Regions from separate parts of the Streptomyces sp. Je 1-332 genome, predicted to be linked through region 2. Evidence: riboswitches for the same ligand, from Rfam matches in the RefSeq annotation. Region 2 holds a riboswitch; each other region holds the start of a gene.

Region 1 (3,777 bases), 7.2 Mb from region 2:
GGCGCCCGAGTACCCGGCCGTCCGAACGCTTAACGCTCCACCCCGGCCTGCGCTCCCCATGGGCACGCCGAACCAGTCAAGTGCCGCCGTTCCTCCTGGATTTGGAGTAACCGGACAAGGCCGACGGGGGCCTCGTCGGGCCGCGGGAGATCACGACGAGGCACGGGAGATCTCGACAAGGCGGTTACGTACGTCCTGTACTTTTCTTACAGGAGCCTTGGGGAGCAGCCGACCCCGGCAGAGGAGAGACATGTCATGAACCGACCGTCCGCCCGCTATGTCCTGCCCGAGTTCACCGAGCGCACGAGCACCGGGCAGCGGACCCTCGATCCGTACTCGAAGCTCCTCGAGGAGCGCATCGTCTTCCTGGGGACGCCGATCGACGACACGTCGGCCAACGACGTGATGGCGCAGTTCATGCACCTCGAATACCTGGCGCCGGACCGCGACATCGCGCTCTACATCAACTCCCCCGGTGGTTCGTTCAGCGCGATGACCGCGATCTACGACACGATCCAGTTCGTCTCCTGCGACGTGGAGACGACATGCCTGGGGCAGGCCGCGTCGGCGGCGGCGGTCCTGCTGGCCGCGGGCACCCCGGGCAAGCGACACGCGCTGCCCGGCGCCCGGGTTCTCATCCACCAGCCCTCACTGGCCGAGCCGGTTCACGGTCAGGCCTCCGACCTGGCGATCCAGGCCGACGAACTCCTGCGCACCCGCGCACAACTGGAGAAGCTGCTCGTCCAACACACGGGCCGAAGCGCGGAACGCGTCCGCGCCGACATCGAGCGGGACAAGATCCTCAGCGCGACCGAGGCAGTCGACTACGGCCTGGTGGACCGCATCATCGCGAGCCGCAAGACGTCCTCGGGCACCAAGGACGCGGGGTGAACCGGCGATGCTGCCACCCGAACTTCCTCCGCTGCCCGCACTCACCCGCGCCGAGGGCGAGTTGATCGACCGGTACCTCGAAGTGATCGACCTGGTGGGCCGGATCAACCCGGCCCGCGCCTCGGACACCTACGGAGGACTGCGCGCCGCCCAAGCCCTGGTCGGCAGCGCGACCGCCCTACGGGACGCGCTGACGCTCATGCACCAGCGGGGCGAGAGCGCGGTGCACGCGCCGACGTTGGCACGGGCGCTGCGCGTGCTCGACGGGGAGCGGCGGTCCTGCCGGGTCACCGTGCCGCCCGCGACCGCGTCCTGAGCCCCCGTCACCCCCGAGCCGGAGGGCGATACGTCCCGGCCCGATCTCAAACGAACCAAACGGGCTACCTCGTTCGGCGTAGACAATCATCGTTTTTCGGACCGTCTTCAGTTGCGTCAGATGTGTACGCGGGGGCCGGAATTACTCGTTCCGGTGCTGGTCGAACGATCGTCCTTCGTCGCGACCTGACCACGAACCGGGCCGTGTCCACCCGAACGGTTCAGCCGTGAGGAGCTTCACAAAAGGCCGTTTCGGCTCGGAATTCACGCCCTTCACGGGTCAAGATCCCTTTCGACGACAAGCCCCCGCCACAGCGGCGGGGCGGTCCGGGCGGACGCCGAGTCCTGCCGCCGCCCGGATGACCGGTCGACATCGGTGCATCGGCAGGAGTGGAGGACCCAGGCATGACGGGTCGGTCCGGAAAGTCCGGACACCGGCCCTTGGGGTGAAGCCGCACAGTGCGGCCGGGCAACTTTGTCAGCCCGAATCCGACAGGTCATCCTTCACAGGCGGTTGACGAAGGGTTGCGCATGACCGCGCTGAATCACGTCCCGTCACTGCTCACCAGGGCCGGTTCGGTATCGGCCCTCACGCTCGCCGTCGTAGGCGGGACCCTCGTGGCCCCAGGGCTCACGTCGGAGGCGGAGGCCGCGACACACGGGGCCAAGGCGCTCAAGATCGCCGCCTCCAAGAAGGGCTCCCCGTACGGCTATGGAGCGACGGGGCCGAACCGGTTCGACTGCTCCGGTCTGACCCAGTACTCGTTCAAGCGTGCGGGCAAGAAACTGCCACGCACCGCCGGACAGCAGTACAACAAGACCCGCCACATCTCGGCATCCAACCGCACCCGCGGTGACCTGGTCTTCTTCCACTCCGGCCGGAACGTCTACCACGTCGGGATCTACGCGGGCAAGGGCCGGATCTGGCACGCCCCCAAGTCGAACACCGTGGTGCGACTGGAGAAGATCTGGACGAAGAGCGTCTCCTACGGGCGGGTGCGCTGATGGCCCTTCACCACTGACGGCCCGTCCCCGCTGATGGCCCGTCACTGATCGCCGGTCAGCGGCTCGACCTGGGGCGGTGGCGGCGGCCCGCACGGCCGCCGCCACCGCTCGCCCGGCCCTCCGCCAGGCCCTCCGACCGGCGCGCCCGCCAGGCGTGGGGCGCGCCGACGCGGATACTCGTGCGCCATGGCCGAAAACAACAGCTCCTCCACCGCAGGCGGACCGTCCCGCAACGAGACGCGCTTCGAACGCGCCGATCGCAACTTCTCGGAGATCCTCCAGGAACTGCGGGTCACGCAGGCCGGAGTGCAGATCCTTTTCGCCTTCCTGCTGACGCTCGCCTTCACCGAGCGCTTCCCCTCGCTCGACACGATGCAGCGCGCCACGTATGTGACCACGCTGCTGCTCGCCGTACTCGCCGCGGCGCTGTTCACCGCTCCGGCAGCCGTGCACAGGTCGCTGTTCGGGCAGCGGGCCAAGCCGCTGATCGTGCGGGTGTCGTCCCGCCTCGCGGGTGTCGGCCTCGGTGTCCTGGTGTTCGCGGTCTCCGGCGCCGTGCTCCTGGTCGTCGACGTGGCGGTGGGCCGAACCGGCGGGATCATCGCCGCCGCGGCCACGATGGTGGTGTGTGCGGGCCTGTGGGGCCTGCTCCCCCTCCTGGTGCGTGGCGCGGCGGACAAGGTCCAGGACCGGGATGACGACGGCAAGGAATCGGACACGTCGGGCGGCGTCAGGCCGGCAGGGCCTCGATGAGGAGCACCACGCCGAGGACGCCGAGCGCCACGCCGGTGCCGCCCTCGATGGCACGGGCCGTGCGGGGCCTGCGCAACCACCGCCCGAGCCGGTCGACCAGGAGGGCGACGACCGGGAACCACACCAGGGCGAGGGCCACGATGATGGACGCGAGCAGCAGCGTCCTCGGCATCGCGGGGCTGCCCGCGGGCACGAACTGGGGCAGCACGCTGAGGAAGGTGATGGGCGCCTTCGGGTTGAGGGCGTTGGTGAGGAAGCCCTGCCGCAGACTGCCCCCGGCCATCACGTGCTCCACGCCGTCCCGCGCCCCGAAGCTTTCGAGCGGCCGCGCCGCCGATCGCAGGGCGCGGCAGCCGAGGTAGAGCACATAGGCCCCGCCCGCGGCCTGCAACGCCCGCAGAAGCGTGGGCACCGCCGCGAGGACCGCCGCGACCCCGGCCACCGCGAGCGCCGTGTGCACCAGGAGTCCGCCCGCCACGCCGATCGCGCAGGCGATCCCGGCACGGCGTGAGGCGAGGGCGTTGCGCACCACGACGGCGAAGTCGGCACCCGGCATGGCGACCATGCCCGCGGCGACTCCGGTGAAGGCGACCAGTTGTGCGTCCATGGCGTCCACCCTGCCGTTCTTCTGCCTTCAGCAGGCATGTGGAATATCCTGAGCCAGCCTTAAGCAGGCGTTTACCCCCACGCCGACGGACCGCCCCACCGCCCGCCGGCCCCTGCCCCGGGAGCGGCCATGTACGACCCGACGCGGCTCGCCGCACTGGTGGCGGTCTCCGAGGCCGGGTCGATCACCCGCGCCGCCGAGCGCCT
Region 2 (3,777 bases):
GGACCTTCCTCGTCTTCTCGCTCTTCATCGTGCCCGCGACCTACGCGCTCTCCCTCGCGCTCGCCCTGATGGTCCACCGGCAGCGCCGCGCCCAGGCGTTCTTCCGTTCGGTCTTCTTCCTGCCCGCCGCCTGCTCCTACGTCGTGGCCGCGCTCATCTGGAAGATGTCGATCTTCAACGGCGTACGGTTCGGGCTCGCCAACACCGTCCTCGGCTGGTTCGGCGGCGACCAGATCGCCTGGCTCTCGACCACCGACCCACCCTGGTACTGGGCCGTCATCGTCACCGTACGGCTCTGGCTCCAGGCGGGCTTCTACATGGTGCTCTTCCTCGCCGGGCTCCAGCGCATCAGCCCCACCCTCTACGAGGCGGCGGCCGTGGACGGGGCGCGGCCAGGCTGGCAGGTTTTCCGTCACATCACGTTCCCGCAGCTGAGGGCCACGTCCGTGGCGGTGGTCCTGCTCCTGGTCATCAACGCCTTCCAGGCGTTCGACGAGTTCTACAACCTGCTCTCGGACTCGCGCGGTTACCCGCCCTACGCCAGACCCCCACTCGTCTACCTCTACTACACGGCGCTGGGACAGGGGCAGAACCTCGGCCTCGGCAGCGCGGGCGCCGTCCTGCTGGCCCTGATCATCGCGGTGGTGACGGTGGGTCAGGCCAAGTGGTTCGGGCTCGGCAGGAAGGAGGCGGAATGAGAGACCACTCGAGGGACGACGCCAGGGTCAGGGCGGGACGCGCGCTGCGGCTCTCGCTGCTCATCGCGCTCGCGCTGCTGTTCCTGATCCCCTTCTACCTCCTCGTGCGCAACGGCCTCTCGTCCGAGAGCGACATCACATCGCCCGAGTGGACCTTCTTCCCCTCCACAATGCGGTGGGGAAACATCGAGGAACTCTTCGACGACACGTCGGTGCCGTTCGCCCGCTCTCTGCTCAACTCCTCGCTCATCGCGGTCGCGACGACGCTCGGCACGCTGCTGCTGGCCTCACTCGCCGGCTACGGCCTGGCCCGCATCCCGTACCGCCACGCGAACAAGGTGTTCTACGCGATCCTCGGCACCCTGATGGTCCCGGCGTCCGTCACCTTCGTGCCGACGTTCGTCCTGGTGTCCTCGCTCGGCTGGGTGTCGACGCTGCGCGGTCTGATCGTCCCGACCCTGTTCTCCGCGTTCGCGTGCTTCATCTTCCGGCAGTACTTCCTCGGATTCCCACGGGAGTTGGAGGACGCGGCGCGTGTCGACGGGCTCGGTTACTGGCGCACGTACTGGCGGGTGGTCGTACCCAACTCCAGGCCGGTCTTCGCTGCGGTGGGCACGATCGTCTTCATCGGCGCGTGGAACTCGTTCCTGTGGCCGCTGGTCATCGGCCAGGACCGCGACGCGTGGACGGTGCAGGTGGCCCTGTCGTCGTTCACCACGTCGCAGGTGATCAGGCTGCACGAACTCTTCATCGCGGCCGCCGTGTCGATCGTGCCGCTGCTCGTGGTGTTCCTGTTCTTCCAGCGGTGGATCGTGGCGGGGGTGGAACGCTCGGGCATCGACGACTGACGCCACCGCATCGCGCAGGCCTGAGCCCTGGACACCTGGCGGGCCGGGGCTCAGAGCGGTCGAGAGGCCGGATACGCGGCCGGTGCGGCCTAGTACGGGCCGTTCACGTTGTCGATCGAGCCGTACCGGTCGGCCGCGTAGTTGCAGGCGGCGGTGATGTTGGCGACCGGGTCGAAGCTGTCCAGCGAGGTGCCGGGCACGTGGTAGGCGTCGAACGTGGGCGCGATGACCTGCAGGAGCCCCTTGGACGGGGTACCGGCGGCAGCGTTGACGTCCCAGTTGTTGGTGGCCAGCGGGTTGCCGGAGGACTCGCGCATGATGTTGCGGTGGATGCCCTCGTAGGAGCCGGGGATGCCGCGCTGGGCCATGATGTCGAGCGATTCCTTGATCCAGCCGTCGAGGTCGTTCGTGTACGCCTTCTTCGCCGGGGCGGAGGCGGGCTTCGCGGCGGACGCGTCCTTGCGCTCGGAGCGGTCCGTCCGCTCGGCGGGGGCCTTCTCGCCGAGGGTGAGCTTGAGGCCGGGGTGGATCAGTGCCGGGTCACCGCCGAGGGCGTCACGGTTGTCCTGGTACAGCTTCTTCCAGCCGCCGCTCAGCGAGTGCTCGCGAACGATCTTGGAGAGGGTGTCGCCCGCGGCCACGACGTACGTCTTCGGGGCGGCGGCGGGCTTCGCGGCCGCGTCTGCCGGCGCGGCGGTGGCGGCGGTCGCGCCGATGACCGGGAGTACGAGCACGGCCCCGCCCGTGCCCGCGGCGGCGATGCCCCGGGTGAGTGAGCTGGACTTGGGACGGCGGTGCTTACCCTTTGCAGGCATGACGAATTCCTCTCCGTCGCCTACGAGGTGAGCTGTCGGGTTCGGACGGGAGATGTCCGGTCGCACTGCGCATGCGACTTCACCCCTAGCCGTTCCGTTGTCCGGACCGGCGGCTTACCTGGGTCCCCCGCTCCTGCCGAGCGTAGGTGTTTGATGGGAAGGGTTTCCGGACAGCGGCAGGATTCGGCGTTCCATCCGGATTGAGGGTGACGTTAAGCGAGAAAGGCCGGAGGGAACAAGGGCGGAATTCGAATAGGGAATGCGAGAGGCCCGCCCCCGCCGACAGGGCCCACACACCCCCAATGATCGAATAGCCCCAACTTTCTTTGCGGAGAACGAAAGTGCGCCGAACGGCTCTCTTCGGGCCCTGGGCGGTGGGTGTGACCTATTCCACTGAATGGGAGAGGGGTAGGAGGGGGAGTCGCGCGTGCTGTGGATCGCGCCATTTCGGGCTAGGGCTGCGCAATACGGGCGGGGCTTTAAATGCGTCACTAACAGTCTGTAGAGGTACTTTATATGGGCAATCTGGACACGGGGTTTGGGCGTCATTCTGTGCCTAAAGGGACATACTGCTCATGAGTGGGTCGATGAGGGGGTGTCCCGGGCTGCTCGTGCTGGGAGGGGGCACTCTGCCCGCTGGGTGATTTCGGGGTCGGGGATTCTCGGGTCGGGGGGCGATCGGCCCGTCGACATCGAACGGTCGAGGCTAGAGTCGGCCAGGACGACTTATTCGGCAGCCCTTGGAGTTGTGCGGCGGAGCAAAACCCTTCCCACGACTTGCACTTGTAGGGCGGGCGATTGTGGCGAACGGGTCTGGAATATGATCGGGCTGACCGTCACGGTATTCAAGGAGTTCACAATCGGCGTTGTCTCCGACCAGACGACACGGCCTCCGAGAGTGTTCAACAGGCCCAGCACCTGGGCCGGTTGTGGGTCGGCGGATCGCCGGAGGGGGTGCGATGCTAGATGCCGCTGCCCGCGCCGGGTAGTTCGTTGTGGCCCTCGGTCCAGTTGTTGACCCAGCCGCACACCCCGCACGCGTAGCGGCCGTTGACGCCCGACACTTCGGTGCCGCACCGGCGGCAGTCCGTCGTGGTGATCTCCTGGGAGTCCAGGAACGCCATGGCCGGCGTATGGGGCTGTTCGGATGTCATGCTCTCGACCCTATCCGTGAGGTTGAGGTCGGCCTGGGGCGGTCATGATCCTCTGCGAGGGAGGGGCATGAGCATGAACGTGTATCGGCTGGATGACGTCAGAGGAGGCTTGCGGTGACTCCGACGGAAATACCCGGGCCCGAGCCCGACTGGCAGCCGGCCACCAGCCCGCCCTACTACAGCGGCAACAATCCGGCCCATCAGTGGAGCGTTTGGGAGCACTGCTCGCCGCTCTTCCAGATGATCGGAGGGCTCGAACTTT
Region 3 (3,777 bases), 5.9 Mb from region 2:
CTGGGCGAGCGTCTCGTGGAACCAGCCGTCCAGGGAGCGCAGATCCTCGCTCCGACCGTGCCTCGATCGCTCCTGGCCGAGCCTGACGAGGCCGCGCAGGACCTTCAGGTGCGCCTCCGTGCGGCGCTGTGCGGCGCGGGCCGCGCCCAGCGGCTCCAGGAGCGCGCGGACCTCCAGGAGGTCGGCAGCGTCCCGCTCGGTGGGCTCGGCGACGCACGCGCCCGCGTGCCGGCGCGTGACGACGAAGCCCTCGGCCTCCAGGGTGCGCAGGGCCTCGCGGACAGGGACGCGGGAGACTCCGTAGCGGCGCGCGAGCAGTTCCTCGGTGAGCCGGCCGCCCCGTTCGTAGACACCGGAGACGATGTCGTCCCGGATGGCCGTGCATACCGAGTGCGCGGGAATGTGCATGACTGACCTCCGCCTTAATCCCCGCGAAACGCGGTCGATCGACGCCTGCTCGGCGACTCTATTGCAGAGCGGCCGAATTTCCGACGGTCGGCCGAAATCCGGGGATACTTTTGGCCAACGGAGATACGGGAACGGCGAAAGCCCCGGCTCTCGACGAACCGGGGCTTTCGGTGAATCAGGTGCGCTTCGTGCGACCGCCTTGGATCTCCGGGATCAGACGTTGACGCCGTGCGAGCGGAGGTAGGAGACCGGGTCGATGTCCGTGCCGTAGTCCGCGCCGGTGCGGGCCTCGAAGTGCAGGTGCGGGCCGCTGGAGTTGCCGGTGGAGCCGGAGAGGCCGATCTGCTGGCCCGGAGTGACCGCCTGGCCGACCGTGACACCGAGGGACGACATGTGGCCGTACTGGGTGTACGTGCCGTCGTTCATCTTGATGACCACGTTGTTGCCGTAGGCGCCGCCCCAGCCGGCCTCCACGACGGTGCCGGAGCCGACCGCGTGGACCGAGGTGCCGGACGCGGCGTGGAAGTCGACGCCGGTGTGGCTGCCGGAGGACCACATGGCGCCACCGGTCTGGTAGCCCGTGGAGATGGTCGAGCCGGTGATCGGCGACACGTAGCTGTTGAGGCGCTTGCGCTCGGCCTCGCGCGCGGCACGCTCCTTGGCCTCGCGCTCCTTCTTGGCCTTGGCCTTCGCCGCGGCCTCGGCCTTGCGCTTGGCCTCCTCGGCCTTCTTCTTGGCGGCCTCTTCGGCCTTCTTGGCCGCTGCGGCGTCGTCGGCGGCCTGCTGCTGGGCAGCGGCCTGCGCGTCGACGCTCTGGGCGAGCGAGTCGCCCACGGAGATCGCCTGGGTGAGGCCGGTGTGCTGGGGAGTCACCGCGTCGTCGGCGGCGAGCGCCGGAGCGGCCAGGCCTCCGATGACACCGGTGGTGGTGAGGGCGGCGACGCCCGCCACGTTCGCGGTCGTACGCGTGAGGCGGCTCGGGCGACGGTGCTTCCCGGTGGCACGGGTGAACGCCATGAAGCGGCTGATCCTTTCCTTCCTTCTCGCCTACCGGGTTAGCTGACGGGTTCGGAGCAGGAAGGTCTCCTACGGGTCCCTCACCTCACGGCGAGGTTCCCGATTCACCCCAAGGGACATGTGGGTCCCCGGCTCCCCTGGCTCGCGCCGTACGGGGACTCGGCGATGACTGTCCGGTGCCGCGGGCGCGGCGTACTGCATGACGAACAGCCGGACCAGACGCTAAGCGGGTCATCTTTCAAACGACAAACGGATCAGAGCTTTTGTAGCGCACGCCACAGGTCAGACACGTAACCTCCATACCAATTCGGACATATGAGGACCCCAGTAGCGTTTTCTCGCCACCGGGGCCCCGATATGTCCTGACTGTCACTCAGTCCGCGCGCACCCCGCGCTCACCCCGTGACCACACTCACTTCACCGATACCGAGCGCCCTGACGGGCTCCTCGATCTGCGAAGCGTCTCCGACGAGCACCGTCACCAGACGGTCCACGGGGAAGGCGCTCACCACGGCGGCGGTGGCCTCCACGGTGCCGGTCTCGGCCAACTGGCGGTACAGCTGGGCCTGGAAGTCGTCCGGCAGGTGCTGCTCGACCTGGTCGGCGAGGGTGGCCGCGACGGACGCCGCCATCTCGTACTTGAGCGGGGCCACGCCCACCAGATTTTGCACGGCGACGTCGCGCTCGGCGTCCGTGAGGCCGTCGGCCGCGAGGGTGCGCAGGACCTTCCACAGGTCGTCGAGGGCCGGACCGGTGGACTCGGTGTCCACGGAGCCGCTGATGGCGAGCATCGCCGCGCCGCTGCCGTCCGGAGCGGAACGCAGGACCTGGGCGAACGACCGTACGCCGTAGGTGTATCCCTTCTCCTCGCGCAGGACGCGGTCCAGGCGTGAGGTGAGGGTGCCGCCCAGGCAGTACGTGCCGAGCACCTGGGCGGGCCAGACGCGGTCGTGCCGGTCCGGGCCCACGCGGCCGATGAGCAACTGCGTCTGGACGGCTCCCGGGCGGTCCACGATGACGACACGTCCGGTGTCGTCCGCGGTCACCGGGGGCACCGGACGCGGCTCGGCGGTGCCACCCGTCCAGGCGCCGATGGTGTCGGCGAGAACGGCGTCCAGGTCGACGCCGGTCAGGTCGCCCACGATCACGGCGGTCGCCGTCGCGGGACGCACGTGCTTCTCGTAGAAGGTGCGCACGGCGGCCGAGTCGATGGCCGTGACCGTCTCCTCGGTGCCCTGGCGGGGGCGCGACATGCGGGAGGTCGCCGGGAAGAGCTGCCGGGACAGCTCCTTTGCGGCGCGGCGCCCCGGGTTCGCTGCCTCGTGCGGGATCTCGTCCAGGCGGTTGCGTACGAGGCGTTCGATCTCGCTGTCCGCGAAGGCGGGGGCCCGCAGGGCGTCGGAGAGCAGGCCGAGCGCCTTCGGGAGGCGCGAGAGCGGGACTTCGAGGGAGACCCGGACGCCGGGGTGGTCGGCGTGCGCGTCCATGGTGGCGCCGCAGCGGTCGAGTTCGGCGGCGAAGTCCTCGGCGGAGTGCTTGTCGGTGCCTTCGTTGAAGGCCCTCGCCATGATCGTGGCGACGCCGTCCAGGCCCGCGGGCTCGGCTTCGAGCGGCGCCTCGAGGTGGACCTCCACGGCGACGACCTGCTGGCCGGGGCGGTGGCAACGCAGCACGGTGAGGCCGTTGTCCAGGGTGGCGCGCTCGGGCGCGGGGAAGGCCCACGGCCGTGCGGTGCCCGCCTGGGGCTGCGGGTGGAACTGCATCGTTGCGGCCTCGCTCACTTCGCCGCCTCCTCTTCGTCCTCGTCGGTGGCTTCGTCGGCCTCGGGGGCGATGGGTTCGTACACGAGCACCGCGCGGTTGTCGGGCCGCAGGCGGGCCGCCGCGGCCGCCTTGACCTCTTCGGCGGTGACCTCCAGGACGCGCTTGACGGCGGTGAGGGCGAGCTGCGGGTCACCGAACAGGACGGCGTACCGGCAGAGTTCGTCCGCGCGGCCGGAGACCGTGGAGAGGCGGTCGAGCCACTCGCGCTCCAGCTGTGCCTGGGCGCGCTCCATCTCCTCGTCGGTGGGGCCCTCTTCCGCGAAGCGGGCGAGCTCCTCGTCGACGGCGGCCTCGATGACCGGGACCTCCACGTCGCCCGACGTCTTCACGTCCAGCCAGCCGAGCGAGGGGGCTCCGGCAAGCCGCAGCAGGCCGAACCCGGCCGCCACGGCGGTGCGGTCGCGGCGCACGAGGCGGTTGTAGAGGCGGGACGACTCGCCGCTGCCGAGGACCGTGAGCGCCAGGTCGGCCGCGTCGCACGCGCGCGTGCCGTCCTCCGGGAGGCGGTAGGCGGCCATCAGGGCGCGGG

The links. A riboswitch is a leader RNA that binds a small molecule or an ion and turns the genes downstream of it on or off. The one in region 2 is predicted to bind cyclic di-AMP.
Positions count from the first base shown of each region.
Region 1: another riboswitch for cyclic di-AMP. It lies ahead of ABXJ52_RS33695 (C40 family peptidase); the one in region 2 lies ahead of ABXJ52_RS01505 (LysM peptidoglycan-binding domain-containing protein).
Region 3: another riboswitch for cyclic di-AMP. It lies ahead of ABXJ52_RS28105 (M23 family metallopeptidase); the one in region 2 lies ahead of ABXJ52_RS01505 (LysM peptidoglycan-binding domain-containing protein).

Region 1 is NZ_CP160402.1:7,498,873-7,502,649, reverse strand. It holds gene ABXJ52_RS33705 (ATP-dependent Clp protease proteolytic subunit) at 256-891, shown strand; gene ABXJ52_RS33700 (hypothetical protein) at 899-1,207, shown strand; cyclic di-AMP (ydaO/yuaA leader) riboswitch at 1,562-1,734, shown strand; gene ABXJ52_RS33695 (C40 family peptidase) at 1,738-2,211, shown strand; gene ABXJ52_RS33690 (DUF6328 family protein) at 2,398-2,964, shown strand; gene ABXJ52_RS33685 (LysE family translocator) at 2,942-3,571, opposite strand; gene ABXJ52_RS33680 (LysR family transcriptional regulator) at 3,701-3,777, shown strand, end outside.
Region 2 is NZ_CP160402.1:304,662-308,438, reverse strand. It holds gene ABXJ52_RS01515 (sugar ABC transporter permease) at 1-698, shown strand, start outside; gene ABXJ52_RS01510 (carbohydrate ABC transporter permease) at 695-1,546, shown strand; gene ABXJ52_RS01505 (LysM peptidoglycan-binding domain-containing protein) at 1,636-2,361, opposite strand; cyclic di-AMP (ydaO/yuaA leader) riboswitch at 2,366-2,520, opposite strand; gene ABXJ52_RS01500 (hypothetical protein) at 3,324-3,515, opposite strand; gene ABXJ52_RS01495 (hypothetical protein) at 3,630-3,777, shown strand, end outside.
Region 3 is NZ_CP160402.1:6,206,667-6,210,443, reverse strand. It holds gene ABXJ52_RS28110 (GntR family transcriptional regulator) at 1-408, opposite strand, end outside; gene ABXJ52_RS28105 (M23 family metallopeptidase) at 622-1,425, opposite strand; cyclic di-AMP (ydaO/yuaA leader) riboswitch at 1,438-1,600, opposite strand; gene ABXJ52_RS28100 (pitrilysin family protein) at 1,821-3,206, opposite strand; gene ABXJ52_RS28095 (pitrilysin family protein) at 3,203-3,777, opposite strand, start outside.